DNA from 4 places in the Kitasatospora sp. NPDC022856 genome. Region 1 is predicted to be linked to each of the others. Evidence: riboswitches for the same ligand, from Rfam matches in the RefSeq annotation. Region 1 holds a riboswitch; each other region holds the start of a gene.
What was found. A riboswitch is a leader RNA that binds a small molecule or an ion and turns the genes downstream of it on or off. The one in region 1 is predicted to bind cyclic di-AMP.

Region 2: linked by a shared signal. The riboswitch ahead of ACZ34W_RS31820 (transglycosylase family protein) and the one ahead of ACZ34W_RS26225 (M23 family metallopeptidase) in region 1 are both predicted to bind cyclic di-AMP.
Region 3: linked by a shared signal. The riboswitch ahead of ACZ34W_RS00960 (C40 family peptidase) and the one ahead of ACZ34W_RS26225 (M23 family metallopeptidase) in region 1 are both predicted to bind cyclic di-AMP.
Region 4: linked by a shared signal. The riboswitch ahead of ACZ34W_RS15715 (glycoside hydrolase family 16 protein) and the one ahead of ACZ34W_RS26225 (M23 family metallopeptidase) in region 1 are both predicted to bind cyclic di-AMP.

Annotation. Positions count from the first base shown of each region.
Region 1 covers NZ_JBVHHE010000022.1:94,733-101,834, reverse strand. The annotation lists gene ACZ34W_RS26240 (sensor domain-containing protein) at 1-422, opposite strand, end outside; gene ACZ34W_RS26235 (GNAT family N-acetyltransferase) at 524-1,096, opposite strand; gene ACZ34W_RS26230 (hypothetical protein) at 1,139-2,167, shown strand; gene ACZ34W_RS26225 (M23 family metallopeptidase) at 2,239-3,099, opposite strand; cyclic di-AMP (ydaO/yuaA leader) riboswitch at 3,112-3,270, opposite strand; gene ACZ34W_RS26220 (YiaA/YiaB family inner membrane protein) at 3,515-3,805, shown strand; gene ACZ34W_RS26215 (alpha/beta fold hydrolase) at 3,928-4,755, shown strand; gene ACZ34W_RS26210 (TetR/AcrR family transcriptional regulator) at 4,819-5,388, shown strand; gene ACZ34W_RS26205 (SpoIIE family protein phosphatase) at 5,632-7,102, shown strand, end outside.
Region 2 covers NZ_JBVHHE010000037.1:44,578-51,679, forward strand. The annotation lists gene ACZ34W_RS31815 (cytochrome P450 family protein) at 1-557, shown strand, start outside; cyclic di-AMP (ydaO/yuaA leader) riboswitch at 832-1,004, shown strand; gene ACZ34W_RS31820 (transglycosylase family protein) at 1,010-1,927, shown strand; gene eno (phosphopyruvate hydratase) at 2,183-3,469, shown strand; gene ACZ34W_RS31830 (FtsB family cell division protein) at 3,613-4,098, shown strand; gene ACZ34W_RS31835 (DUF501 domain-containing protein) at 4,070-4,735, shown strand; gene ACZ34W_RS31840 (Ppx/GppA phosphatase family protein) at 4,732-5,673, shown strand; gene ACZ34W_RS31845 (NAD(P)/FAD-dependent oxidoreductase) at 6,102-7,102, shown strand, end outside.
Region 3 covers NZ_JBVHHE010000001.1:211,854-218,955, reverse strand. The annotation lists gene ACZ34W_RS00970 (NYN domain-containing protein) at 1-1,268, shown strand, start outside; gene ACZ34W_RS00965 (C40 family peptidase) at 1,479-2,522, shown strand; cyclic di-AMP (ydaO/yuaA leader) riboswitch at 2,846-2,999, shown strand; gene ACZ34W_RS00960 (C40 family peptidase) at 3,010-4,164, shown strand; gene ACZ34W_RS00955 (C40 family peptidase) at 4,390-5,448, shown strand; gene ACZ34W_RS00950 (hypothetical protein) at 5,481-6,638, shown strand; gene ACZ34W_RS00945 (glycosyltransferase 87 family protein) at 6,635-7,102, opposite strand, start outside.
Region 4 covers NZ_JBVHHE010000011.1:33,255-40,356, reverse strand. The annotation lists gene aceB (malate synthase A) at 1-828, opposite strand, end outside; gene ACZ34W_RS15725 (IclR family transcriptional regulator) at 1,031-1,828, shown strand; gene ACZ34W_RS15720 (hypothetical protein) at 2,008-2,577, shown strand; gene ACZ34W_RS15715 (glycoside hydrolase family 16 protein) at 2,721-3,995, opposite strand; cyclic di-AMP (ydaO/yuaA leader) riboswitch at 4,000-4,124, opposite strand; gene ACZ34W_RS15710 (MoaF-related domain-containing protein) at 4,551-4,880, shown strand; gene ACZ34W_RS15705 (alpha/beta hydrolase) at 4,952-6,094, opposite strand; gene ACZ34W_RS15700 (TetR family transcriptional regulator) at 6,419-7,039, opposite strand.

The DNA.
Region 1 (7,102 bases):
GGGAGCATCACCACCTGGTAGAGCACGGCCTTCCAGCCCGCCGCGTCCACCAGCCGCGCGGTGATCGCGCCCCAGCTGCCCGGCCGGCGCACCCGGACCGGCTTCGGGCCGGGCACGTCCAGCGCCAGCATGCCGCGGACCCGGGCCCGCTCCAGCCGGCCGAAGCCCCGGGCCCCGGCGGTCAGAGCGGCCAGCACCGGCATGCCGAGCACGGTGACGAGAGTGCCGACACCGAAGGTGAACAGCGTGATGGCGAAGGCGAACCCGGCGAGGGCCACCGGCACCGCGGTGAGGGTGAAGCCGAGCTCCCGGTAGTAGTAGGACGAGAACGGCGCCCGCCAGGCGTACGGCGGCTCCTCGGTGCGCCGTACCGCGTCGTCGCGGTCGTCCTCGCTGCGCTGCGTGCTGAGGCTGCTGCTCATGGCCCTCGGGTCCTTCTCGGTGGCGTGCCGGGCTGACGTCACAACCCTGTCAAAGGCCGGGCCGGGCGGACATCCGGCTCCCCCGTGAAGCGGGCCGGGGGTTAACCCCCCACCCGGGGCCACTCGTGGGCGAGCAGCGAGTACTGGAAGGAGTCGCGCCAGCAGCCGCGCAGGTGCACGTCGTGCCGGATCCGGCCCTCCAGACGGAAGCCGGCCCGGATGAGCACCCGGACCGAGGCCGTGTTCTCCACGTCCACCCGGGCGACCAGCCGGTGCAGCCCGAGCGGGCCGAAGGCGAAGTCGCAGAGCAGCCCGGTGATCTCGCCCGCGTAGCCGTTGCCCCAGGTGTCCGGGCGCAGCGCGTAGCCGAGGTCGGCGCTGCGGTGGCCGCCGAGCGTGAGGGCGGCGTTGCCGATCGGGACGGCGCGGGACGGGGCGTCCGCGTCGGCGCGGCGGGTGACGGCCAGCCGGTAGACCGTCCGCTCGTCCTGCTGCGCCTCCTCCAGGTACTGCTCGATCTGGTCGGCGCAGTCCTCGCGGTCACGCGGCTCGAACGGGAGGTAGCGGGTGGCCTCCCGGTCGCCGAACACCGCGTACAGGGCGTCGACGTCGGCGGCGCTGTGGTGGAACTCGCGGATGGCCAGGCGGGGGCCGGTGAGTCGGACGGGGACCATGCCTGCCGACCCTACCCGGGCTTTCCGGTTACCTTACGTGACATGGAAGAAGAAGACCTGCGGCTCGCCCCGCGCACCAAAGCCGCCGAACTGCTCGCCTGGGCGCAGGCGCACGGCCACCCTCCGGTGGCCGAGGCGCCGGTGCGGGCGGTGCTGGCGCTGCTGGAGCTGGGTGAGGGCAGGATGCGTGACGGCTGGCCGGAGCTGACCTCGGACGCCGTGGAACAACTGCTGTACGAGCGGCTCTACCTGTACGTCCAGCCCGAGCCGGAGCAGGACCCGCTGGCGTACGGCGCCGCGGTGCGGCTGCTGATCGACCACCAGCGGGCGGCGAAGCGGCTGAACGCCAAGCGGCAGGAGCGGCTGCACGCGGAGGCCGAGTGGCAGGGCGAGGTGGCCGCCGGGCTGCTGCGCCGCGCCGACCTGGTGACCTGGCCCCGGCTGTACACGCTGCTGCTGCGCGCGGACGGGGTGGACCCGGCCGACGGGGCGGCGGTCCGGGCCTGGTTGGAGGCGTTCCGGGAGCTGGCGCCGGAGGACCGGGCGGCCGCCTACGAGCGGCTGGAGGCGGCGGGCGCGCTGGACCCGGTGGACGACGGGGGCTGGGACGGCGCCCGGCCGCTCAGCGTCGGGATGGCCACCGACGGTGCCCGGCGGCTGCTGGAGCAGGGGCTGATGCGGCGCAGCTACCGCAACCTGGAGGAGCTCACCGCGCAGGGCCGGCCGATGCCCGACGAGCTGGCCGGGGACTTCGGGGCGTTCGAGGAGGCCGCCGTCGAGGCCGCGCTGGACCTCTTCGGCGAGTGGACGGTGCCGGGGCTGCCGCGGCTGCTGGTGGAGGAGTTCCCGGAGCTGGCCCCGGAGCCGGGCCAGGAGGAGATCGACGCGTACCTGGCGCAGCTGCCCGGGGCATCCGGCGAGGCGGAGGAGGCCGGGGAGTACGGGGACGACGAGCCCGGGGACGAGTACGGCTACGCGCCCGGGGACGAGTACGGCTACGCGCCCGGGGACGGGCACGTGCACGGGTCCGCCGACCGGCCGGACGGGGCCGACGCGGCCGCCGGGGCCTGAGACGCGACGGTGCCCCGGCCGTCGTCACGACGGCCGGGGCACCGCGGCGGGCTGTCAGAAGGTGACGCCGGTCAGGGGGTCACGCCGCGCTGCTCGAACCAGCTCTCCGGGTCGACCGGGGCACCGCCGCCGGGGCGGACCTCCAGGTGCAGGTGCGGGCCGGTGACGTTGCCGGTGGCCCCCACCTTGCCGAGCTGCTGGCCGGGGACGACCTTGCCGGAGCCCTTGATGATCGAGGAGAGGTGGCAGTACCAGATCTCGGTGCCGTCGGGCAGCGTCTCGACGATCCGGTAGCCGTACGACCCGGCCCAGCCGGCCGAGGTGATGGTGCCCTGGCCGACCGCGTAGACCGGGGTGCCGGTGTCGGCGGCGAAGTCCAGGCCGGTGTGCAGGTGGGCCCAGTAGGAGGCGCTCTGGCCGTAGTGGGCCGAGAGGTGGTAGTCGCGCACCGGCAGCTCGATGGCGGCGAGCTTGGCCTTCTCGGCCTCCTCCGCGGCCCGCTTGGCCTCCTGCTGCTGGGCCGCGCGCTTGACCTCGGCCTCCTTGGCGGCCTGCAGGCGGGCGCCCTCCTCGGCGGCGGTGCGCTGGCTGTCGGCCTGCTGCTGGATCCGGGCGGCGAGCGCGAGGCCCGGGTCCGCGGCGAGCGCGACCGGGGTCTCGTCCGGGACCTCGACGGCGGGGGCGGCGGCCGGGGTGGCGGAGGCGAAGCCGGTCGCACCGAGGGTGGCGGCCACGGCGGTGACGCCGAGCAGCGGGGCGGTGCCGCGGGTCTGACGGGGCATCCGGTGCCGGTTGCTGTCGGGGGCCTGCGGCCCGGTCTCGACGCCGGACCCGCCGAACTCGCCCGGGTGGGCGGGCGGCCAGGGGTGGTCGAGCAGCTGGGTGCCGGCGGGGGAGCCGGGCAGGTGTGCCGGAGAGTGCGACGACGCCACGGAGGCGCGCTCCTTTCCTTCCTTCGCGCCTACCGGGTTAGCTGACGGGTTCGGAGCAGGAAGGTCTCCTACGGCTGGGCCTGGGCCCGGCCGATTCACCCCAAGGAACATGGTTCCCCGGCTCCCTGGCCTGCCCGGAGGCCGGCCGGCGGGATTAGGCGACGGCGCACGGTGCCGTCTGGGTACGGCGTTACGAACCGCGCTGCGTTATCAAACGTTAATCCTAGGAGCCTCTGATTCCAAGCCGTCCGTTCGGGACAGCCGGATACTACCCGGACGGTACGTGACCTGATGGGCGATTTGGGCGGATCGATGGCAACTGACACTACCGAACGTGAGGGGACGTCAACGAACGGTCCCCCACTTGAGTACTCCTACTCATGTGCGGCGCTCCCGGCGCGGCCATCCTGGCGCCATGAACGCACCGATGCAGTCACGCACCACGGCCGCGTACCACCTCCAGGCCGTCCTCTCCTTCGCCCTCTCCGGCGGCGCCCTCGCCGTCGGCATCGCCTATCTGCCGGTCGGCGGCTGGACCCGCGCCTTCCTCACGGTCGGCCTGCTCTACACCGTCACCTCCGCCTTCACCCTGGCCAAGGTGATCCGGGACCGGCAGGAGACCAACGAGATCGTCACCCGGGTGGACCAGGCGCGGCTGGAGAAGCTGCTCGCCGAGCACGACCCGTTCAAGGTGGAGGGGGTCTGAGCCGCGGTACCGGGGCCGCCCCGGGGGTCCGGCCGGTCGAGGGCTTGAAAGCTAAGGCTATTAGCCTTAGCTTTATGGCTATCGGCGCAATGCCGACAGCCCCGCGGACCGAGGAGGCCCCCATGCCCGGCACCTTCACCCCCAGCACCCAGTACCTCGACCTCCCCGGCGGCCGGCTGGCCTTCGACGACACCGAGCAGGGCGACGGCGCCCCCCTCGTCCTGCTCCCCGGGATGCTCGACAGCCGTGCCGCGTACCGGCACCTGCGCCCGCTGCTGGTGGCCGCGGGCCACCGGGTGATCACCCTGGACCTGCGCGGCTTCGGCGAGTCCTCGATCGCCTGGGACGACTACACGCCGGCCGCGATCGCCACCGACGTCCTCGCCCTGCTGGACCACCTCGGCATCGACCGCGCCACGCTGGTCGGCAACTCCTACGCCGGTGCGACGGTGGTCAAGGTGGCCGGGGACGCGCCGGAGCGGGTGGCCGGGATCGTCCTGGTGGACGCCTTCGTCGAGAACCCGCCGCCGAACGCGCTGCAGCGCGCGATGTTCGGCGTGATGGGCGTCCTGCTGGTGCACTCGCCCGCGTTCTGGGGCCTCTACCACCGCAAGATGGCGTACCCCGGTCCCAAGCCGGCCGACTTCGACGCCTACGTGGACGGACTGGTCGCCGCGATGCGCACGCCGGGCCGCAAGCAGGCCACCCGGGGCTACGTGCGCGGGGACTCCGCGCCGAACGGCTGGACCGCCGCCGTGAGCTGCCCGGCGCTGGTCGTGATGGGCACCAAGGACCCCGACTTCCCCGACCCCGAGCTGGTCGCCGACCGGCAGGCCGCCGCACTGAACGGCCGCAAGGTGATGATCGAGGGCTCCGGGCACTACCCGATGGCCGACCGGCCGCAGGCCACCGCCGACGCCCTGCTGCCCTTCCTCGCCGAGCTGGCCTGAGCCCGCCCTTCCGCGCCGCGCCGGCCCGAGCCCGCCCGCTTCCTCGCCCACGGAGACCGCACCATGCCCCGAGTCGGACTGACCCCCGAGCAGGTCGTCGACCACGCCCTCGCCCTCATCGACGAACAGGGCCCCGAGGCCCTCACCCTGGCCGCCGTCGCCGGACGGGCCCGGGTGGCCACCCCCTCGCTGTACAAGCACGTCAGCGGCGGACTCGCCGAGCTGCGCCGGCTGATCGCCGTCCGGGTCACCGAGGAACTCGCCGACCGGCTCGCCGAGGCCGCCCTCGGCCGCGGCGGGGACGACGCCGTCGCCGCCGTCCTGCGGGCCTACCACGGCTACGCCACCGAGTACCCGCACCGGTACACCGCGCTGCCGCAGGCCCCGCAGCCGGACGACGACCTGACCAGGGCGGGCGGGCGGCTGGTCGGGGTGATCCTCGCGGTGCTCCGCGGCTACGGGCTGGAGGGCTCCGAGGCCGTCCACGCCGCCCGGACCGTCCGCTCGGTCGCCCACGGCTTCGCCTCGCTGTCGATCGGCGGCGGGTTCCAGCTCGCCGAGGACCTCTCCGACACCCAGGACCGCCTGATCACCCTCCTCACCGGCGGCCTCCGGAACTGGCCCGGGGCCTGAGCCCCGCCCCCACCGCGCGGCCGGGCTCCGTGAGTTCCCCCGGCCGGGCGCCGCACCCGGCGCACCCCGCGCGGCGGGCCGGCCGGACCACGGCGGACCACCCGGTCGGAGCGGCCGGGCAGGGCACGACCGGCGTCCGCTCCCCGGCACCGGTGCGCCGTCCGGGTCACCCTTCACCGGCATCGGAAATGAGGTATGAAGAATTGGGTGCCCGACAAGGCGACGGAAAGGCCGGGAAATCCCATGGACCTGACCTCACCGTGGCTTCCCCCCTCCGAGGACGAGAGCCGGGCCCCGCGCAGCAGCCCCACCGCGCGCAGCGCGATGCGCTGTGTCCGGTTACTGCTCGGCTGCACCACCGCCGCCGAACTCCTCGGGACCGTGCTCGCCGAGGGCCCGGGCTGGATCACCGGTGAGGGCTCCGCGCTCTACCTGCTGGACAGCGCCGGAATGCTCCGGCTCACCGCCTCGCACGGCCTGCCCGACTGGGTCCACGAGCGCTACGGCGTCATCGATCCGGCGAGCGAGCTGCCCGCCGCGACGGCCCTGCGACTGCGCCGCCCGTACCTGCTCAGTCCGGAGCGCACCAGCGTCGACTATCCCAACCGCAATGCCGGTATGGGCACCGGAATGGTCGCCCTGATCGCCCTGCCGATGATCGTCGACGAACGGCCGATCGGCGTGCTCGCCCTCGCCCTCGCCCACCGGGGCACCGTCCCCCGCCGCGATCTGGACGTGCTGGAGACGCTCGGCGACGCCTGCGCCCACCGGCTCGCCCATCTGCTCGACAGCGCGCGGGCGGGGGCCCGCCCGGCCGGGACGGCCCACCCGGGGCCCGGCGGCGAGGCCGGTACGGACGGGCGGTCCGCCGCACTGGCCCACCCGATGCTCTCGCTCGCCGTCCGGTCCGCCGGGCACGGCGCCTTCGAGCGCGATCTGGTGACCGGCGAGACCTTCTGGGACGCCACCGCCTACCGGGTGGTCGACCGCCCCGTGCCGCCCGACGGCCCGCCCACCGCACCCGACCTGGACGGGCTGGTCCACCCCGAGGACCTCCCGGACGTCCAGGCCGCCCTCGCCGAGGCACTCGCCACCGGCGGCCCGTACCGGATCGAGTACCGGGTGCCGCGCCGCGACGGCGGTGTGATCCGGATCGAGGAGACCGGTGAGGTGATGCTGGACGTGCACCGCCGGCCGGTCCGGGTCGCCGGGCTGCTGGCCGACCGGGACCGCGCGGGCGCCCCCGCGGAGGAGGTGGCCGGCGGCGGAGCGGGCGGCGGCGCCCCGGCGGCCGGCGCCCGCTCGGCGCTGCTGCTGGCGCTCACCCGCGCGCTGTCCCGCGCGGTCACCGTCCGGGACGTGACCACCGCGGTGACCGACGTGGCCCGGCCGGCGTTCGGCGCCGCCAGCATCGTGCTCGACCTGGTCGACGAGGGCCGGCTGCTGCCCGTCTCGCACACCGTGTACGGCGGCCCGCGCCGGACCGAGCTGACCCGGCTGGCCGACCTCTCCGAGGGTGTGATGCAGCACTCGCTGGCCCGCTCCGCCCCGCTGTTCAGCGAGCCCGCCACCACCGGGCCGGGCGGCGGCGGGCCACTGACCCCGGCGTCCTGGGCGGTGCTGCCGCTGGTCGCCTCCGGGCGACAGGTCGGCTCCTGCCTGATCACCTTCTCCACCGAACGGGTCTTCGGCCGCGAGGACCGCACCCTCTACT
Region 2 (7,102 bases), on a different contig from region 1:
TCCTCCTCTTCGCCGGGTTCGAGACGACCGTGAACCTGATCGGCAACGGCACCTACGCTTTGCTGCGCAACCCCGGGCAGCGGGCGCTGCTCCAGGACTCGATCGCCCGCGGCGAGACCGCGCTGCTGGAGACCGGTATCGAGGAACTCCTGCGCTACGACGGTCCAGTGGAGCTCGCCACCTGGCGGTTCGCGACCAGCCCGCTGACCATCGGCGGCGTGGACATCCCGGTCGGCGATCCGGTGCTGGTGGTGCTCGCGGCGGCGGACCGGGACCCGGCGCGGTTCGCCGACGAGAACACCCTCGACCTGGCCCGGACGGACAACCCGCACCTCGGCTTCGGGCACGGCATCCACTACTGCATCGGTGCGCCGCTGGCCCGGTTGGAGGGGCGCGCGGCGCTCACCACCCTGCTCACCCGGTTGCCCGATCTGCGACTCGCCGCTAGCCCGGAGGAGCTCCGCTGGCGCGGTGGCCTGATCATGCGTGGACTGCGCGATCTCCCGGTGGAATTCACCCCCGAGAAGCCCTCCGCGGCACCGGTGGACGGGCTCTGAGCAAATCCGTCCGGCGACCCCCGGCGGTGTCTCGATCTCGTCGCGCCGAGACCGCGACACGCTGACGGGGTGTCGCCGACACGCCCTATCAGCGGGTATGAATCAGCATCAAACCGGACATAGCCCTGTCGTTGGTAGGCGATCGGCCACGCGCCGTAATTTATGTGTGATACCTGCGATATGAGCTTGTTATTGATGTGAGGATCTGTCTACCCTCCCTGGAGTTCGCAGCTGCGGACCTCGTGCGCGGAACGCCGAATCCTGCCCGCCGCGTTACGGGAAACCGACCAGAACCCTTGGGCAGGGGCGGGGGAACCAGGTTTGTTGCCGTCCCCCACGGCTTGGGGTGAAGCCGCCCGCGCGGGCAGAAGGCGTCCGCGTCGTGCGGCCGGGCCACCTCCCGGTCCGAACCCGACAGCTCACCTCGCAGGCGTGCGGAGAGGGACTTCCCCATGCTCTTCGTCGGAACCGGCCGTCACCGTCGTCGCACCCAGACCGAGAAGGCCATCGCCGTTGCCGGCGTGGCCGGCGTCGGACTCGCCCTGCCGCTCCTCACCGCCACCGGCGCCTCGGCCGCCCCGGCCTCGACCTGGGACGCGGTCGCCCAGTGCGAGAGCGGCGGCAACTGGGGCATCAACACCGGCAACGGCTTCTACGGCGGCCTCCAGTTCACCTCCAGCACCTGGAAGGCGTTCGGCGGCACCTCGTACGCGCCGCAGGCCCACCAGGCCAGCCGGGCGCAGCAGATCTCGGTCGCCGAGAAGGTCCTCGCCTCGCAGGGGCCGGGCGCCTGGCCGGTCTGCTCCCAGAAGGCGGGCCTGGCCAAGGGCGGGGCCGCGGCCTCGGTCGACACCTCCTCGGACGCCGAGCCGACGGCCGCCGCCAAGCCGGCCCAGTCGAAGCCCGCGCAGAAGCCGGCGCAGAAGCCCGCCCAGAAGCCGGCCCAGCAGCAGGCTCCGAAGCCCGCCGCCCAGCAGCCCGCCCAGCAGGACGACCGGGCTCCGGGCTTCGCCGGCCAGCCGGGCTGGGACGCCGACGCGAAGGTCTTCTGGTACCAGAGCGACGGCGCCTGGTACTGGACCAGCCACCAGAGCGTCTACCAGCAGTACGCCGGTCAGCAGGCCGCCCAGCAGACGAGCGGGTACGCGGGCCAGGACAGCCGCCCCGCCGCCCACGGCGCCCCGGCCGCGGTCGCCGCCCAGCAGCGCACCGGGCACGGCTACACCGTCCAGTCCGGTGACACCCTGTCGACGATCGCCGCCGCCCAGGGCGTCGAGGGCGGCTGGCAGACGCTGTACGACGGCAACCGCGGCACCGTCGGCACCGACCCCAACATGATCCTCCCGGGCCAGCAGCTCGATCTCGGCTGACCGCCCGTGTGGTGACTCCCCGTGCGGTGACGCCACGAAGGGGGCCGGTTCGGCCCCCTTCGTCCGCATCCGGCCGCATTTCGTGGGACAACCAGGTGAACTACCGGTGGGTAGCCCGGCCACACGCTGAGACGGGACCGAGGTCGACGTGGTCCCGGGAGCCCGTGCGGTTAGGCTCTGGTCGTAACGACTCCGCAACCATCCGGCCGACAGCACCCATCGTCAGCCGAACCTGCTTCCGCTAGGAGATGCCTCGTGCCGTCCATCGATGTCGTCGTAGCCCGTGAGATTCTCGACTCGCGTGGCAACCCCACGGTCGAGGTCGAGGTCGGCCTCGACGACGGCAGCACCGGCCGTGCCGCTGTCCCGTCGGGTGCCTCCACCGGTGCCTTCGAGGCGCTGGAGCTTCGCGACGGTGACAAGAACCGCTACTTCGGCAAGGGCGTGGAGAAGGCCGTCCTGGCCGTCATCGAGCAGATCGGCCCCGAGCTGGTCGGCTACGACGCCACCGAGCAGCGCCTGATCGACCAGGCCATGCTCGACCTGGACGCCACGCCGGACAAGTCCTCGCTCGGCGCCAACGCGATCCTGGGCGTCTCGCTCGCCGTGGCGCACGCCGCCTCCGAGGCCAGCGACCTGCCGCTGTTCCGCTACCTGGGCGGCCCGAACGCCCACGTCCTGCCCGTCCCGATGATGAACATCCTCAACGGTGGCTCGCACGCGGACTCCAACGTCGACATCCAGGAGTTCATGATCGCTCCGATCGGCGCGGAGTCCTTCTCCGAGGCCGTCCGCTGGGGCGTCGAGGTCTACCACACCCTCAAGGGCGTGCTGAAGGAGCGCGGCCTGTCCACCGGCCTCGGCGACGAGGGCGGCTTCGCGCCGAACCTGGACAGCAACCGCGAGGCCCTGGACCTCATCACCGAGGCCATCCAGAAGGCCGGTTACGTGCCCGGCCGGGACATCGCGCTCGCCCTGGACGTCGCCGCCTCCGAGTTCTACCAGGACGGTGCCTACCAGTTCGAGGGCAAGGCGCTCTCCGCCGCCGAGCTCATCGAGTACTACGCCGAGCTCGTCGCCGCGTACCCGCTGGTCTCCATCGAGGACCCGCTGGACGAGTCGGACTGGGACGGCTGGAAGGCCATGACCGTCAAGCTGGGCGACAAGGTCCAGCTGGTCGGCGACGACCTGTTCGTCACCAACCCGGCCCGCCTGGCCAAGGGCATCGAGACCGGCACCGCCAACGCGCTGCTGGTCAAGGTGAACCAGATCGGCTCGCTGACCGAGACCCTGGACGCCGTCGAGCTGGCCCAGCGCAACGGCTACCGCTGCATGATGTCGCACCGCTCCGGTGAGACCGAGGACGTCACCATCGCCGACCTCGCCGTCGCCACCAACTGCGGCCAGATCAAGACCGGCGCCCCGGCCCGCTCCGAGCGCGTCGCCAAGTACAACCAGCTGCTGCGCATCGAGGAGATCCTCGACGACGCGGCCGAGTACGCCGGCCGCGGCGCGTTCCCGCGCTTCCGCTCCGCCGAGTAGTGACCGCGCGGCCGAGCAGTCGTCGGCCCGGGCCCGTCACGAGGGCCGATCGCGCCCAGTAGCGCAAGCCTGACCGGTGCCCCGCCGTTCACCCCGTAGGGTGGACGGCGGGGCACCGTCGCGATCAGGAGGGGACACGGGAGATGGCAGGCTGGAGGATCCCGGGCTTTGCCGCCCGGCCTCGCTTCACGAGCCGGGCGACCGTCCTCGTCCTGGTGCTCTGCTCCCTGGTCGCGATCCTGGCCTACCCGACCAGGCAGTTCATCTCCCAGCGTTCCGAGATCTCCGCCCAGCGGGCGAAGGCCGAGCACGCCCGGCAACAGGTCGAGCAGCTGCGCCGGGAGAGGACCCGCTGGCAGGACCCGGAGTACGTCAAGGCGCAGGCCCGCAGCCGGCTGCACTACGCGATGCCGGGGGAGACCCCGTACATCGCGGTGGATCCGGCGGGCCGGGGCGCCACCCAGTCCTCCGCCGTCCCGCCCGCCCCCTCCGACGGCGCGGCCAAGGCCGCCAAGCCCTGGTACGCGAGCGTCTGGGACTCGGTGGACGCCGCCGACACCGCCGCTCTCGCCCCGCCCTCTTCACCCGCCCCTGCCCCTGCTGGAGCCAGCTCCCCCCATGACCACTGAGAACCACCCCTCCGTCTCCGACACCGACGTCGCGGCCATCGCCGCACAGCTCGGCCGGGTCCCGCGCGGCCTGCGCTCGGTGGCGCACCGCTGCCCCTGCGGCAACCCGGACGTCGTGGAGACGGCCCCCCGGCTCGCGGACGGCACGCCGTTCCCGACGCTCTACTACCTGACCTGCCCCAAGGCCGCCTCGCTGATCGGCACGCTGGAGGCGGACGGCGTGATGAAGGAGCAGACCGCCCGGCTCGCCGAGGACCCGGAGCTGGCCGCCGCCTACCAGAAGGCGCACGAGGACTACATCGCGCGCCGCGACGCCATCGAGGTGCTGGAGGGCTTCCCCAGCGCCGGCGGCATGCCGGACCGGGTGAAGTGCCTGCACGTGCTGGTCGGCCACTCGCTGGCGGCCGGCGAGGGCGTCAACCCGCTCGGCGACGAGGCGATCGGCATGCTGGAGGACTGGTGGGCCAAGGGCCCCTGCGTCTCCCCCGACGAGGTCGAGGCCGCCGGCGAGCGGGTCGCGAGGAACCGTGCCAAGCAGCAGGACCACGAGGCCGTGATCGCCGCCAAGCAGCAGAAGGCCGCCGAACGCGCCGCCAAGCGGGCCGCGCAGGAGAATGCCGAGGAGCCCGACGCATGAGTGTCACCCGGGTCGCCGCGATCGACTGCGGTACCAACTCGATCCGCCTGCTGGTCGCCGACCTCGATCCGGAGACCGGGGCGATCACCGACCTCGACCGCCGGATGGTGATCAACCGGCTGGGCCAGGGAGTGGACCGGACCGGCCGGCTGCACCCGGACGCGCTGGCCCGCACCTTCGCGGCCTGCCGCGAGTACGCCGAGGTGATCGCCGGCTTCGGGGTGGCCCCGGAGCGGATCCGCTTCGTGGCCACCAGCGCCTCGCGGGACGCCGAGAACAGTGACGAGTACGCCAAGGGCGTGCGCGACATCCTGGGCGTCGGGCCCGAGGTGGTGAGCGGCGAGGAGGAGGCGCACCTCTCCTTCGTCGGCGCCACCAAGGAGCTCACCGGCGGCCAGTTCCCGGCGCCGTACCTGGTCTTCGACCTCGGCGGCGGCTCCACCGAGTTCGTGCTCGGCGCCGAGGACGTCCGGGCCGCCCGCTCGGTCGACATCGGCTGTGTCCGGCTGACCGAGCGGCACTTCGGCGGCGCCGAGCTGCCCTCGGCGGAGCAGGTCGCCGAGGCGCGGGCGCACGTCCGGGCCGAGCTGGACAAGGCCGAGGAGGTCGTCCCGCTGACCGGGGCGGCGACGCTGGTCGGTCTGGCCGGGACGGTCACCACGGTGTCGGCGATCGTCCAGGACCTGCCCGGGTACGACTCCGAGCGGATCCACCACTCGCGGATCACCCGCGAGGACGTGGCCCGGATCGCTTCCGAGCTGCTCGCCGCCACCCACGCCGAGCGTGCGGCCATCCCGTCGATGCACCCGGGCCGGGTGGACGTCATCGCGGCCGGCGCGCTGGAGCTGCTGGAGATCATGGAGCGGACCGGCGCCGCCGAGCTGGTCGTGAGCGAGCACGACATCCTGGACGGCATCGCCTGGAGTATCGCCTCCTAGCCCGGTGCGAGGCTTACCGCCCCGGCCCCGGACCCCCCGAAGGGGTTCCGGGGCCGGGGCGCGCCCGGTGCCCTGCGAGAAAGTTCGTGAATTTCTTCACATGGCGATCCAGCCATTCGTCGCGCTGACCGGTCCGCTACGTCCGAAATGTGGGACCGAAGGCCTGTCCGTCGTGTCGCCCGCTGGATCGCAGGTGACGCCCCCGTGGGGGTTTGAAAATCGAAATCACGCGCGGGAACCCAGGCGTGCCATGGATCGTTGCTGCTCAGCAGGGCCGTTCGGGTCCGTAGCCTCACGGGGAGGCGGGGAGGGCTGTGAGACGGCTCCCCGGGGCCGAGAAAGTGGCCGCGAAGTGTAGCACAGGGTGTCCAGGAGCTTGTGACGGGCCTCACGAAGGCTGCTCCGGACGGTGCTGGATACTTTCGGATATGAGCACCACGGAGCGTCCTCGCATCCTCATTGTCGGCGGTGGTTACGTCGGCCTGTATGCCGCGATGCGCATCCTCAAGAAGATGCGCTATGGCGAAGCGACCGTCACGGTCGTCGACCCGCGGTCGTACATGACGTACCTGCCCTTCCTCCCCGAGGCGGCCGGCGGCAACGTCGCGCCCCGCAACCTCGTCGCGCCGCTGCGCAGCGCCCTCAAGAAGGCGGAGGTGCTCACCGGTGCTGTCACCGGTGTGGACCACGCCCGCAAGGTCGCCACCATCCAGCCGGCGGCCGGCGACTCGTACGAGCTGCCCTTCGAGTACCTGGTCGTCGCGACCGGCTCGGTCTCCCGGACCTTCCCGATCCCGGGTCTGGCGGAGCACGGCATCGGCATGAAGACGGTCGAGGAGGCCATCAGCCTCCGGAACCACGTCATGGCGCAGCTGGACAAGGCCGAGTCCACCACGGACGAGGCGATCCGCCGCAAGGCGCTGACCTTCGTCGTCGTCGGCGGTGGCTTCGCCGGTGTCGAGACGATCGCCGAGATCGAGGACATGGCGCGCGACGCCGCCAAGATCTACAAGACCGTCAGCCGTGACGACATGCGCTTCATCCTGGTGGAGGCGGCCAACCGCATCCTCCCGGAGATGGGCCCGGACCTCGGTCTGTGGACCAAGGAGAAGCTCGAAGAGCGCAACATCGAGATCTACATCGAGACCTCGATGGACTCCTGCGTCGACCAGCACGTCGTGCTGAAGAACGGCGTCGAGGCGGACGCCTCCACCATCGTGTGGACGGCGGGCGTCAAGCCCAACCCGGTGCTGGCCAACTTCGGCCTCCCGCTGGGCCCGCGCGGCCACGTGGACACCGCCCCGACCCTGCAGGTCAAGGGCTTCGACTACGTCTGGTCCGCCGGCGACAACGCCCAGGTGCCGGACCTCGCCGCGGGCGAGGGCGCCTGGTGCCCGCCGAACGCGCAGCACGCCGTCCGGCAGGCCGC
Region 3 (7,102 bases), on a different contig from region 1:
GTGTGGTGGGCCTCGCCGCCGACGCGCTCGGGGGGCTGCCGGTCGCGGAGCTGCCGCAGACGCTGCGCCCGTACGCCAAGTTCACCCCGGCGCGCCGGGCCAAGTACGCCGCCACCGCGCTCGCCGCGGCACTGGAGTCCGAGCCGGCGTTCCGGGTGCGGATAGCGGAGCGGCTGCGGCTCGGGCAGCCGGACCTGGTCCGGGCGCTGGAGTCGGGCAGCGTGCCGGGCGCCGCCGATCCGATGGACGTGGCGGCCGCCGCCTACCTGGTCCGGTCGGCGGGCTGGAGCCGCCTGGTCGTCGAGGCCGGCGAGGAGGCCGAGCGGGCCGGCGCCGAGGGCGCGGCGGCCGAGGCGGCCCGGCTGGCCGAGAAGCTGCAGGCGGAGCTGGCCGAGGTGCGCGCCGCCGCCCGGGCGGACCTGGACCGGCAGCGGGCCGAGTCGGAGGACGTCCGCAAGGAGGTGGAGTCGCTGCGCAAGAAGGTGCGTTCGCTGGAGAGCGACACCCGGCGGGCCCAGGCCGAGACGCGCCGGGTCACCGGGGAGCTGGAGGCCCTGAAGGCGCAGACGGGCGTCGAGCGCGGCGCCGCCGAGAGCGAGGCGCGGCGGCTGCGGCACCGGATCTCCGAGCTGGAGAACGCCGCCGAGCAGGGCCGCCGTTCGGCCCGCGAGGGGCGCAGCGTCGAGGACATGCGGCTGCGGCTGCTGCTGGACACCGTGCTGCAGTCGGCGCAGGGGCTCCAGCGGGAGCTGGCCCTGCCGGTCTCCCAGATCCGCCCGGCCGACCTGGTCGAGGCGGTGGTGCCGGGTTCGGCCTCGCCGCACGACGTGGCGCGGCGCGGGCTGGCCGAGGACGACCCGGCGCTGCTGGACCAGCTGCTGGCGATCCCGCAGGTCCACCTGGTGGTGGACGGCTACAACGTGACCAAGACCGGCTACCCGGCGCTCCCGCTGGAGCAGCAGCGGATCCGGCTGCTGGGCGGGCTGGCGATGCTGGCCCAGCGCACGCAGGCGGAGGTGACCTGCGTGTTCGACGGCCAGGACCTCGACGTGCCGGTGATCCTGGCGCCGCCGCGCGGGGTCCGGGTGCGGTTCAGCCGGACCGGGGAGACCGCCGACGAACTGATCCGCCGCCTGGTGCGGGCCGAGCCGCAGGGCCGGCCGGTGGTGGTGGTCTCCACCGACCGGGAGGTCGCGGAGGGCGTGCGGAAGGCGGGCGCGCGCCCTGTAGCCTCGGTGCTGCTGCTGAACCGACTGGCCCGGCCCTGACCTCGGCCGGGGCCGGCCGGCAGGAGATGACCCTGGTCAGCGCCCGGTTTGCGGGGATGTGTGGATCCCGTGAAGTCATGGCGGGGGGCGGGAGTTCACGCCATCGGGGGAGTGGCGCAAAGCGTGGATCTTCACTAGGGTCTGGCGTCAAACCTATTTTCCGGATTCTCACTCGTTCGGGTGAGTCCGTTGGAAGAAGGAGCCGGTCACTTGGCCACCCACCGCCGTCCCAAGCAGTCGAGCCGTGCACGGGTCACCGTGCTGACCGCTGCCGCTGCGACCGCGGTCGCCCTCTCGGCCCAGGTCAGCGCCCACGCCGCGCCCAGCCCGTCCCCCAAGAAGGAGGACGTGAAGGCGCAGGTCGACCAGCTGCAGGAGGAGGCCGAGCAGGCCACCGAGAAGTTCAACGGTGCCAAGGAGCGGGCGGACCAGCTGCGCAAGCAGGCGGACCAGCTCCAGGACCAGGTGGCTCGCGGCCAGGACCAGATGACCCAGCTTCAGGGCGGGCTGGCCGAGGTGGCGGCCGAGCAGTACCGGACCGGCGGCATCGACCCGTCCGTCCAGCTGATGCTCGCCTCCGACCCGTCCGGCTACCTGGACAAGGCCGCCAGCGTCCAGCAGGCCAGCTCCAGCCAGACCGAGGCGCTCAAGGGCCTGCAGGACCAGCAGCGCCGGCTGGACCAGCAGAAGGCCGAGGCGGCCGCCGTCCTCGCCTCGCTGGACAGCACGACCAAGGACCTGAACCAGTCCAAGGCCGAGGTCAACAAGAAGCTCAAGGAAGCCCAGGACCTGCTGAACTCGCTCAGCGCCGCCGACCGGGCCGCGCTGAAGGCCGCCCAGCAGCAGGCCGACCGGGCCTCGCGCGGCAGCGAGCGCACCGACCTGAGCAGCCTCCCGCAGGGCAGCGGCTTCGCCGGGCAGGCCGTCGCCAACGCGATGAGCAAGCAGGGTTCGCCGTACGTCTGGAGCGCGGTCGGCCCGAACTCCTTCGACTGCTCCGGTCTGATGGTCTGGTCGTACGCGAAGGCCGGCGTCTCGCTGCCGCGCACCTCGCAGGCGCAGGCCAACTACGGCTCGAAGGTGGCCTCGCTGGCCGACGCCCAGCCGGGCGATCTCATCATCTACCGCCCGGACCGCAGCCACGTCGGGATGTACATCGGCAACGGGATGGTGGTCCACGCGCCGCACACCGGTGACGTGGTGAAGGTGATGAAGGCCGACGCGATGCCGATCAACGCGATCCGCCGGGTCTGACGGACCGACATGCCCACGGGCCGGGATCCGGCCCTGTGATCCGCGCCACCCCCGGAACCGGGGGTGGCGTCGGTGTCTGCGGCCGCATCATGACAAATGATCAGCTCCATGTGGGCGTGTGATCACACCCGGTCATATTCACAAATGAACTTGGATATTCTTCCGGCATTTTTCTGACAAGGATTTGAACGGATCACGGTTCTGTTACTAGGGTCATGCCTCGAACCACCGCACAGTCGATCACCCAGCAGGGGTGGCGGCGGAGGTTTACCGCCGAGTTCGTGAAGCAGCGGGGCAGAGCATCTGCCCGTCGGGGAGTCCAGTAGTCGGGGGCGCTGTGGAACGGAGCCGGGGAACCATGTTCCTCCGGGGTGAATCGGCGCCAGGTCGACCGTCGTGCGGTCGGTGAGGCGTCGTAGGGCACGCTTCCGGCCCGAACCCGTCAGCTCACCCGGTAGGCGGACGTAGGAAGAAGGAGTCCGCCTTCGTGGCGTCCCATCGTCGTCCCAAGCCCGCCGGCCGCGCCCGGGTCTCGATTCTGACCGGTGTCGCCGCCGCGGCGGTCGCGCTCTCCGCGCAGTCCGGCGCCCACGCCGACCCGACGCCGACCAAGGATCAGGTCAAGGAGCAGATCGACCAGCTCAACGAGCAGGCCGAGCAGGCCACCGAGAAGCTCAACGGCGCCCAGGCCAAGCAGCAGGAGCTGCAGAAGCAGGTCGGTGAGCTGCAGGACAAGGTGGCCCGTCAGCAGGCCGCGGTGACCGAGGCCCAGGGCGGTCTCGCCGAGATCGCCGGCGAGCAGTACCGCAACGGCGGCATATCGCCGACCGTGCAGCTGATGCTCTCGTCCAGCCCGGACAGCTTCCTCAGCCAGGCCGGCGCCATCAACCAGGCCGGCAGCACGCAGTCCGGTGCGCTGAAGGACCTCCAGGAGCAGCAGCGCAGGCTCGACCAGGACCGCAACGAGGCCCAGGGCAAGCTCGGCGAGCTCGAAGCCACCACCCAGCAGCTGAAGGCCTCCAAGGAGGAGGTCCAGGGCAAGCTGGCCAAGGCCCAGGACCTGTACAACTCGCTGTCCGAGCAGGAGCGCCAGGCGATGCGCGCGGCCGAGGAGAAGGCCGCCGCCGAGGCGAAGGCCAAGGCGGACGCCGCCAAGGCCGAGGCCAAGGCCAAGGCGGACGCCGACCGCGCCTCCCGCGACAACACCCGCGACCAGCTGCCCGCCCCGTCGTCGCCGGCCGCCAAGCCCGCCGCCGCGGCCGCCGCGCCGTCCGCGCCCGCCGCCAACGGCTCGCGCGCCGCCGCCGCGATCGCCGCCGCGGAGAGCAAGCTGGGTGCCCCGTACGTCTACGGCGCGGCCGGTCCGAGCTCCTTCGACTGCTCCGGCCTGACCAGCTGGGCCTACGCCCAGGCGGACGTGTCGCTGCCGCGCACCTCGCAGTCCCAGGCCACCGCCGGTACCAACGTGGGCACCAACATCGCCAACGCCCAGCCCGGCGACCTGATCATCTACCGTGCGGACCGCAGCCACGTCGCGCTCTACGTCGGCGGCGGCCAGGTCATCCACGCGCCGAAGCCCGGCGCGAACGTCCGGTACGAGACCGCCAGCATGCTGCCGATCTCGGCCATCGTGCGCGTCTGATCCGACGTCTGCTCCCACAGGCCCGGTCTCCCCTCGCGGGAGGCCGGGCCTGCGGCTTTCGTGCCGGACCGTGCTGATGTCCGATTGCGGGTCAAATATTCGGGTTGGGAGGGGTTTGGACTCGCTCGCCCGGACTCGCTAACGTCTGCCACCGGACTCCCGCTCGACGGCCGCCCGCACCGGTGCGGCGGCGGGGCCGGGTCGCAGGATCGGAGTTACCGTCGTATGGCCGTGCACCGCCGTTCCCCCCTGCCGGGCGCGTTCGCCCGTGCGCTGGTGCTGACCGCCGCGGCCACCACCGCGCTGGGGGTGGCCACGGGGGGTGCCGCCCAGGCCGCCCCGGGCACGCCGGACGGGCCGTCGAACCGCAAGGACGTCAAGGCGCAGGTGGAACAGCTGTACGACGAGGCCGAGCAGGCCTCGGAGAAGTACAACGCCGCACTGGACGTCCAGCAGCGCCTCCAGCACGAGACCGGCACGCTCCAGCAGCAGGTCGCCGTCGCCCAGGGCGAGCTCAACGAGCTCCGCGGCGACCTCGCCACCGTGGCCGGCGCCGAGTACCGGGGCGGCGGGATGGCGCAGACCGTCCAGCTGATGCTCTCCACCGACCCGGAGGGCTACCTCTCCAAGGCCCGCAGCCTGGACCAGGCCGCCGAGCGGCAGAACGAGACGCTGCACGAGGTGGTGGCCCGTCAGCGCCGGCTCGACCAGCGCCGGTCGGAGGCCTCGATGAAGCTCTCCGAGCTGGAGGAGACCCGCCGGGCCCTGGCCGAGAGCAAACAGCAGATCCAGCAGCGGCTGGCCAAGGCGCAGCGGCTGCTCAACAGCCTGGGGGCGGGCGAGCGGGCCCGGATGGTGGCCCAGGACGCCCGCGAGGCCGAGCAGCGGGCCACCCGCGGCACCGACCGCCTCGACCTGGGCACGGCCCCGCCCGCCTCCGAACGCGGCGCGGCCGCGCTGGCCGCCGCCGTGCGGATGATCGGTTCGCCCTATGTGTACGGATCCGCCGGGCCCCGCGCGTTCGACTGTTCCGGTCTGATGTACTGGAGCTGGCGGCAGGCCGGAGTGACCCTGCCGCGCACCTCGCAGGCCCAGGCGTACGCCGGCCAGCGGGTCAGCATCTCCGACGCGCGACCGGGAGACCTGGTGATCTTCTACCGGGACAGGCACCACGTCGGCATGTACGCCGGCGGCGGGGTGATCGTGCACGCCCCCTACCCGGGCGCCAAGGTCCGCTACGAGAGCGTCAACGCGATGCCCGTCGCGGAGGTGATCCGGCTCTGAGCCGGCCCGTCCCGACCCCTCCCGCCGACGCCGTGACACGCTGCCGCGCACTGTCCCGGCGCGGGGCCCTGCTGCTCGCGGCGGGCGGACTGGCCCAGCTGTCGCTGCCCCGGGCGGCTCCGGCGGCCTCCGTGGCCGCGGTGGCGGACCAGCGGGCCGAGGTGGTCGCGCTGCTGGCCGAGCGGGCCCGGACGCTGACCACCGGACCGTCCGCGCCCCCGGTGGAGGCGGCCTACCGCAACCTCGTGCTCGGTCCGGCCGGTCGGCCGGACCGGCTCACCGCCACCGCCGAACTGACCGTCCGGGTGACCGGGTACGACGCCTACCCGGTGGTCCACCAGCGCCGGCTGGAGCTGTGGCGGACCGGCGGGGGCTGGCGGGTCGAACGCGAGGACGGCCCGGACGGGCCGGCGCCGCTCTGGGACTTCGGGACCGTCCGGGCGGCGGCCGGCGCGCACTGCCTGGTGCTCGGCCTGGCCGACGGCCCGGACCCGGCGCAGCTCACGGCCGTGGCCGACCGGGCCGTCCCGGCCGTCACCGCGCTCTGGGGCACCGCCTGGCCGGGCCGGCTGCTCCTGGAGCTGCCCGGCACCGAGGAGCAGTTCGGCCGGCTGCTGGACGCCGACCCGGCGGGCTGGACCGGCATGGTGGCGGTCACCACCGCGGCGCCCGGCGCCCCCCGGCACACCCCGGCCGACCGGGTGCTGGTCAACCCCGGTGCCTACCGGGGGCTCGGCGACTTCGGCCGCCAGGTGGTGATCACCCACGAGGCCGTGCATGTGGCGACCCGGGCCGACACCCGGGCCTGGACGCCGCTCTGGCTCTCCGAGGGCGTCGCCGACTGGACCGGCTACCGGGACTCCGGCCGCTCGCCCCGGCAGATCGCCCCCGAGCTGGCCCGGGACGTCGCCGCCGGCCGGGTGCCCTCGGCGCTCCCCGCCGACCAGGACTTCACCGCCGGGGCCGACGGCATCGCCCAGGCCTACGAGCAGGCCTGGCTGGCCTGCGACCTGATCGCCCGCCGCTTCGGGCCGGACCGGCTGGTCGGCTACTACCGGGCGGTCGGCGCGGCGGGCGCGGGCGCGGGCCGGGAGGAGCAGTCGGACCGCGTCCTGCGGGACGAGCTGGGCCTCGGACTGGCCGAGTTCACCGCGCTCTGGGTCGCCGAGGTCCGCCGCCTGGCGGCCTAGCGCCGCCGCTGGGCCGGCGGCCGGTCGATGCCGTCCAGCAGGTCCTGCTCGTACGCGATCCCCGGGCGCACCGGGTAGCCGGTCGCCGACACCGGCTCCGGCTCCGCGCGGTCCAGCACGACGGTCGGCGGGAGCTGGGCGGTCCCGCGGGTCGAGCGCCAGAGCCGGACGCAGGAGAGCCCGGTGGCGGCCAGCAGCAGCAGGTTGCGCAGGGTCAGCGCGGTGACGGCCCAGGGCTCGCTGCCGACCAGCTCGCTGAAGAGCAGCGGGAACTCCACCACGGTAAGCGGCGTCGCGGCCAGGACCAGCAGCGCCACCGGGCGCTGGCTGGTGCCGCGCACGGTCAGGCAGACCGCCGCCACGCCGACCAGCCAGACCAGGTACTGCGGGCTGATCACCCGGCTGGTCACGGTGAAGATCAGCAGCGCGGCCAGCGCCGCGTCGTACATGGTCGCCGCGTTGCG
Region 4 (7,102 bases), on a different contig from region 1:
GTAGAGGATCTCCTCCATCTCGAACGCCGCGGTGATGGTCTCGATCAGCACGGTGGCCCGGACGGTGCCGTGCGGGATGCCGAGCGCCGCCTGGGCGTGGGTGAAGACGTCGTTCCAGAGCCGGGCCTCCAGGTGGCTCTCCGTCTTCGGGAGGTAGAAGTAGGGGCCGGAGTTCGGGTCCTCCGCGCCGCGCGCGAGCAGCCGCGCCGCGTTGTGGAAGAAGTAGAGGCCGAAGTCGAGGAAGGCCCCGGCGACCGGCCGGCCGTCGACCAGCAGGTGGTTCTCGTCCAGGTGCCAGCCGCGCGGGCGGACCACGACGGTGGCCAGCTCGGCGGCCGGCCTGAGGGTGTAGGCCTTGCCGGCCGAGGAGGTGAAGTCGATCCGGCCCTCGAAGGCGTCGATCAGGTTGATCTGGCCGCCGACCACGTTCTCCCAGGTCGGCGAGGTGGCGTCCTCGAAGTCCGCCAGCCAGACCCGGGCGCCGGAGTTGAGGGCGTTGATGACCATCTTGCGGTCGGTGGGGCCGGTGATCTCGACCCGGCGGTCCTGGAGGGCGCGGGGGGCCTCGGCCACCGTCCAGTCGCCCGCCCGCACGGCGGCCGTCTCGGGGAGGAAGTCCAGGGTGCCGGCCTCGGCGATCTCGGCACGGCGGGTCCTGCGGCGCACCAGGAGCTCCTGCCGGCGGTCCTCGAACGCGCGGTGGAGGCCGACGACGAAGGCGACCGCCTCCGGAGTGAGCACCTCCTCGGCCCGGTGGACTCGCGGACCGGCGACAGTGACGACCGGAGCGGCGGGGGAGGCGCCGGCGGGTCCCTGATCTGTAGCCATGAGCAGGACACTCCTAAGACGGTTGAGCATGGCGAAGGCAGTTCCGGTGGGAACGTCCTTGATCTGAACCGAGGGGAAACCCCACCTGTCGGAGGGTTCGATTCTGTAAGGTGGAGACTAGTTTCCGCGATACAGAATTTCAACGGTTTGTTGAGGTGATCGCTGGGACTCTACTCCTCCCCCGACAGCGAAGGGAACGCCGGTGGTTGCGACCCCCGACACAGCATCGACGACGGGTCCGGACCGCGCGAGCGGCGGCGTGCAGTCCGTCGAGCGCGCCTTCCTGCTGCTGGAGGCGCTGGCCGACTCCGGCGGCGTGGCGACGCTCAGTGAGCTCTCCACCTCCTCCGGGCTGCCGATGCCCACCATCCACCGCCTGGTTCGTACCCTCGTGCAGCAGGGCTATGTCCGCCAGGACACCGCGCGCCGCTACACCCTGGGCCCCCGGCTGATCCGGCTCGGTGAGACGGCCGGGCGACTGCTCGGCAGCTGGGCCCGCCCCTACCTGGCCGAACTGATGGAGGCCACCGGCGAGACGGCGAACCTGGCCGTGCTGGAGGGCGGCGAGGTGGTGTACGTCGGCCAGGTGCAGTCGCGGCGCTCGATGCGGATGTTCACCGAGGTCGGCCGCCGGGTGCAGCCGCACTGCACGGGCGTCGGCAAGGCGCTGCTGGCCCAGCTGCCCGAGGAGGAGGCGCGGGCCGTGCTCGGCCCGAACCCGCTGCCGGCGCACACCTCCTACACCGTGACCGACCCGCAGGAGCTGCTGGTCCAGTTGGCGCAGGCGCGTGAGCGCGGCTACGTGGTGGACGACCAGGAGCAGGAGATCGGGGTCCGCTGCATCGCGCTCGCGGTACCCGGCGCGCCGACGCCGACGGCGCTCTCCGTCTCCGGCCCGGAGGCCCGGATCCGGGCGCTGGAGGAGCAGGCCGGCGCGGCCTCGCTCGTCCCCGTGATGCACCAGATCGCGGCCCGGCTGGGGCAGGTCCTCGCCCCCTGACGGACGATCACCGCTCCTGCCGCGCAGGGAAGGCCGGGTGGCCTCCGGCGTGCCGTTCCTCCGTTCGGGCGGCCCGAGGGCGGGGTGCGACGAGGACGGCGAGCCGGTCGGTCACGCTGGTGCCGACGCGGCCCGCAACGGTGCGGACCGCCGGAACGCAGAGGGCAGGGTGAGCGACGATGTCGCGCAGAAGGTCCGCACTGAGATTCCTCGGCAGGGCGCTGACGGTGGGGTGCGCGGTGACCGCGCTGGCCGCCGGGTCGGCGGGGGCCGCCTGCCCGGGCGCCGATCCCGCGGTCGGGGACGCCCCGGCGGCGGAGGTCGCGCCACTCGCGGTGCCGGCCCCGTCGAACTCCGACCTGGAGGTGATCCGGCTCGACCCGGACGCCGTCGCGCCGGAGGGCATGGTCACGTTGCACGCCTTCATCGCCAACCGCGGGCCGGACAGGACGGCCTCGCCGTTCACCGTGGTCGTCACCCTGCCGGAGGGTGTCACGCCAAGGGAGCCGTTCTCCCCGGAGAACTGCACCGCGTTCCAGAACGGCCACCGGGTGCGCTGCCAGTTCCCCCCGGGCCTGCCGAGCCTCGAGAGCGCCACGGCACTGATCCCGCTGAAGGTCGGCGCCGACGTCCCCTACGGCGAGCTGCACGGCGGCTACGTCGCCATCAGCAGTGCGGACGACCCGAACTCGGAGAACAACAAGCTGCCGTTCACGATGAACATCGTCGAGCCCCCCGCCAGCTACTGACCGGACCGGCCAGGGCCGTACCGAGCCGGGCCCCGACGGCTCAGCGCGGTACGGCTGTCCTGAGCCGTACCGCGCCGAGTGCGTTCCGGTCCGGGTGCGTTCCGGTCCGGGTGCGTTCCGGTCCGGACCGGGCGCCGATCGGCCTAGCGGTAGACCCGGACGTAGTCCGCGGCGAAGGTGATCGGGGCCGTGCCCTGCGGCGCGGCGTGGTACTGCCCTGCACTCAGGGACAGGTTGAGGATCAGGTACGCGGACCAGTTGGCGCCGACGCCCTTGCCGTCCGAGAACACCTTCGTACCGTTGACGTACCAGTCGACCGAGGTGGCGCCGTAGTGGGTGCCGATGGTGACCCAGCCGTCCTTCGCGATCGCCTTGGCGTCGGTGTAGTACAGGTGGCCCGGGTTGACGTGGTTGGTCAGCTCCAGCAGGTTCGGGTTGTCGGGGTGGTACTCGAAGGAGTCGATCTCCCCGTTGCCGTTCTTCCAGGTCCACAGGGCCGGCCAGGCCCCCGTGCCGGCCGGGAGCTTGACCCGGGTCTCGGCGTAGTCGCCGGTCTTCACCTGGAAGCCCTCGCTGGAGTACTCGGTGGTGAGCAGCCCGGTGTCCCAGGACTTCTTGCCGTTCTCCAGCGTGTTGGCGCCCGGCTTGGCGGTGAACGTGGCGACGCCGCCGGCCACCGAGACGTTGTTCCTGTTCAGCCAGTCCAGCTTGTTGTCGTCCGGGTTGTGGTTGCCGTAGCGGTAGGCGCTGCTCTTGTCGCCCGTCCAGCGCGAGCCGTAGGCGATCGGGCCGTTGAACTCGTCCGACCAGGTCAGCGACTTCCCGGCGACCGGCGCGCCGGTCGCCGGCGCGGTGGGGGCCGGGGCGGTGGGCGACGGCGTGGCGGTCGCGGTGGGCGACGGCGTCGGGGTGGGCTTGGGGGTGGCGGTCGGGCTCGGGGCGGGGGCGACGGTCGCGTCGGAGACCGCGAGCTGGCGCGAGGGCAGGTTGTGCCAGGTACCGCCGAGGTCCTGCCAGAAGCCGAACTGGGTGTACGTCCCGGCGGGCAGGGTGCGGGCACCGGTGGTGATCGACAGGCCGCCGGGGCAGATCTGCGCGTTGGAGACGTTGCCGGGGAAGTCGAGGTTGCGCCCGGCCGCGTCGCGGACGCCGACGCCGACGGTCTTGGCCGTGAAGCAGGACGAGGAGTGGACGGTCAGCGCGGCCGTGGTGGCCTTGCCCGCGACCATGGTGGCCGGGGCGAGCCTGTCCTGGGTGACGGTCGGCGCGGTGGCCGCCTGGGCGCCGGTGAGCGCCGGGACGCCGAGCAGGCCGGCGCCGCTGATGGCGAGCGCTCCGGTGGCGGCGAAGGCGGCCTTGCGGCCTCGGTGGGAGGGGCGGGCGTGGCGCGGGGTCGCGCGCCGGGCAGGCTTCTGCATGGCGGTGTCCTCTGTAGACGCCTGCGAGGTGAGCTGTCGGGTTCGGGCTGAGGTTGCCCGGCCGCCTGTGGGAGCGGCTTCACCCCTAGCCTCGGTCCGCACGCGCGAGCGCGTGGGCCTGGCACTGACCTGGGTCCCCCGCTCCCGTCCGCTGCGGTGCTCGACTGCCGACCGGCGGGTGGACAGGACTCGGCGTCCCGACGGCGGGGTCCGCGAAGACGGACTCGTGCAGGCTAGGCAGGCCGCTCGAATGTCGACAAGCCGACGGGGGGTGTTGTCGCGCAGCTCACAGTGCGAGCCGTCCGGAGTGGATCAAGTCACCGGGGAAGTTGATCAGTTGGAGACGGGGCGGGGCGTGGGGCGGGCGCGGGGCGGCCGACGGGGTCGGCGGCGGGTCGGCGAGCGGGTGGCGGAGGTCCGGCCGGGCGGGGGCGGCGCCGCCCCGGTGTCCGCTCCGTGGCCGGGTGCCCGCATGTCCGCCGCGAAGGTCGGCCGGTCGGATAGGTTGGGAGTCCAGCCGTACCGCACAGACGAGAGACGAGGACCCGCTCCGCCATGACCGCGCCCCTGCCCGCCTTCGCCGGCCGTACCTACCTCTTCCAGGTCGACAACGGCGCGGCCTTCCGCAACGCCTACTCGCCCGACGGCAAGCGGCTGCGCTGGGAGGGCCTCGGCGAGTCGGCGGGCCAGTGGGAGGACGTCGCGCTGCACATCGCCGAGATCGGGCCGGAGCTGTACTTCGTCAGCTGGACCGAGCAGAGCGGCATCACCGTCAGCCACGTGATGGACCTCGGCAGGCTGACGGTGCGCGCGTTCTGGACGTACGAGGGCGAGGGCGGCCGGGTCGGCGAGCTGCACACCGGGACGCTGGAGCCGGTGGCCTGAGCCGTGGCCTGAGCGCTGCTGTACCGGCCGTGCCGCGGCGCCCCGCGCCCGTCCGGGTCAGGGGTCAGAGGTCAGACCGCGCGGTCCGGCACCCTGAGGTGCTGGGAGAGCCACTCCAGCGAGGACGGCAGCAGCCTGCTCCAGGTCTCGAAGTTGTGGCCGCCGGTCCTCATCATGCTGTAGGAGACCTTCATGGGCGCGTGCGCGGCGGCCACGAAGGCCTCGGTGTCCCGGCGGTAGTCGCCGTCGCCCTCCCTGGTCCCGGCCAGCAGGACGGACACCTCGGGCTGCGGCAGGTTCTTCAGCCGCCACATCAGGTCGGCCTCGTTGCGACGCTGCTGGCTGCCCTTGAAGAGGTCCCCGGTCGTCGGGTCGTCGGCGGCCTGGTAGTAGCCGGAGAGCGAGACGGCGGTCGGGAAGACCTCCGGGTGCCGCATGGCGAGCTTGAGGGCGCAGTAGCCGCCGGTCGAGTTGCCCATGAATCCCCAGGCCCGCGGGTCCGAGGAGACCCGGTAGGTCGCCTGGATCGCGGCCGGGACGTCCTTGGTGAAGTACGTCTCCGACTGCGCGCCGCCCGGGATGTCCTCGCACTCGGTGTCCTGCGGGAGTGCGGGCGAGGGGCGCATCAGCACCATCACGGTCGGCTGCATCCGCCCCTCCTGGAGCAGCTTGAGCGCCGCGCCCGGGTAGTTCAGCCGGGTCACCAGGTTCTTCGCGATGCCGGGGAAGCCGGTGCTCACGATCACCGCCGGGAACTGCTTCTGCGCGTACTCCGGCTGGAAGTACTGCGGCGGCAGGTAGACGTACCCCTCGGTGGAGAGCCGTGTGGCGGCACCGTCGATCCGGACCTCGCGGATCTCACCGGACTGCTTCGGGTCGCGACCCAGCGCCCCGCCGCCCTTGACGGACGCGTGCCCGATGGTCTCCACCTGCAGGCGGCCGGACGCGTCCGCCTTGTTCTGGATGACGACCGGGCCGTTGCCGCCGGTGCCGAGCAGGTCGTCCCAGCTGCTGTAGAAGGCGAAGTAGTTGTTGGCCACCAGGCCCAGTGCGGCGAGCACGGTGAGCTGGGTGGCGAGCAGTGCGCCGATCCGGCCGAGCACCGCCTGCCAGGTCGTCTTCGACAGTCTCGGCCACAGCCAGACCGTGCCGGCCATCATCACGACGGCGATCAATACGGTCAGCGCCAGCACCTTGTGGCTCGTCAGACCCATGTCCTACTTGCTCCCACGCCTCGAACTCCCCCATACCCGTCGTCAGGACATCTGTCAGGACAACCGGAACGGCCGCCCCGGTTCCCCCGTCCACCACGGAAGCCACCACCGAGGCGCGATCAACAACCCTAGCGGCCCGCCGGGCCCCCGTGGACCCGCCGACCAGCGGGTATGGCGACCGGGGTGGTGCCGGGACCGCGGGAGAGCGGGCTGGCACGAGCGGAGTGACGGGCAGTGTGACGAGCGGTGTGACGGGCGATGCGACGGGCGATGCGACGGGCGGTGTGACGGGCGATGCGACGGGCGGGCCGGCCTGAGGTCGCGTCAGCTGACGCTGCTCCAGAGGCGCAGACCGGCGGTCAGTTCGCGCATGCACCGGGCGCCCAGCTCCTGGGGCGAGCCGGGCCCGGCGGCGGGGGCGTCGGAGAAGGCCCACTCCTCCAGGGCCACCCGGATGGCGGTGGTCGCGGCGGCGGCCGCGAGCCGGATCTCCAGCTCGTCGGTACCCCGGGGGCAGCGGGCGGTGAGCACCGCGCGCAGCCGCTCCTCCGAATCGGCGTGCACGCGCTGCCAGACCGAGTCGAGACGGGGGTCGCGAAGCAGGTCGCGGGTCCAGTGCATGGCCTCCACGCCCGGGGTGTCGGTGGGCGTCAGCGACTCGACCGCCGAACGCTCCAGCGCCTCGCGGACCGGCAGATCCGCCGAGCTCTCCGCGAAGAGCAGCACCCACCGCCGGCCGCCGGCCGCCAGCAGCGGGGCGACGGCGTCCTCCTTCACGGAGAAGTAGCGGTAGAAGGTGCGCACCGAGATGCCGGAGGCGAGCGCGATCTCCTCGGCGGTGGTCGCCTCGGCCCCGCGCTCGGCGAAGAGCGCGGCGGCGGTACGGGCGATCTCCAGCCGGGTGGTGTCACGGCGGCGCTGGTTCAGGGTGGGGCGTCCGATCACAGCACTCAGCGTACGCGTACCGACGCACGCGGTGGCGCGACGTGCCGGGATGGCGTGTTGTGC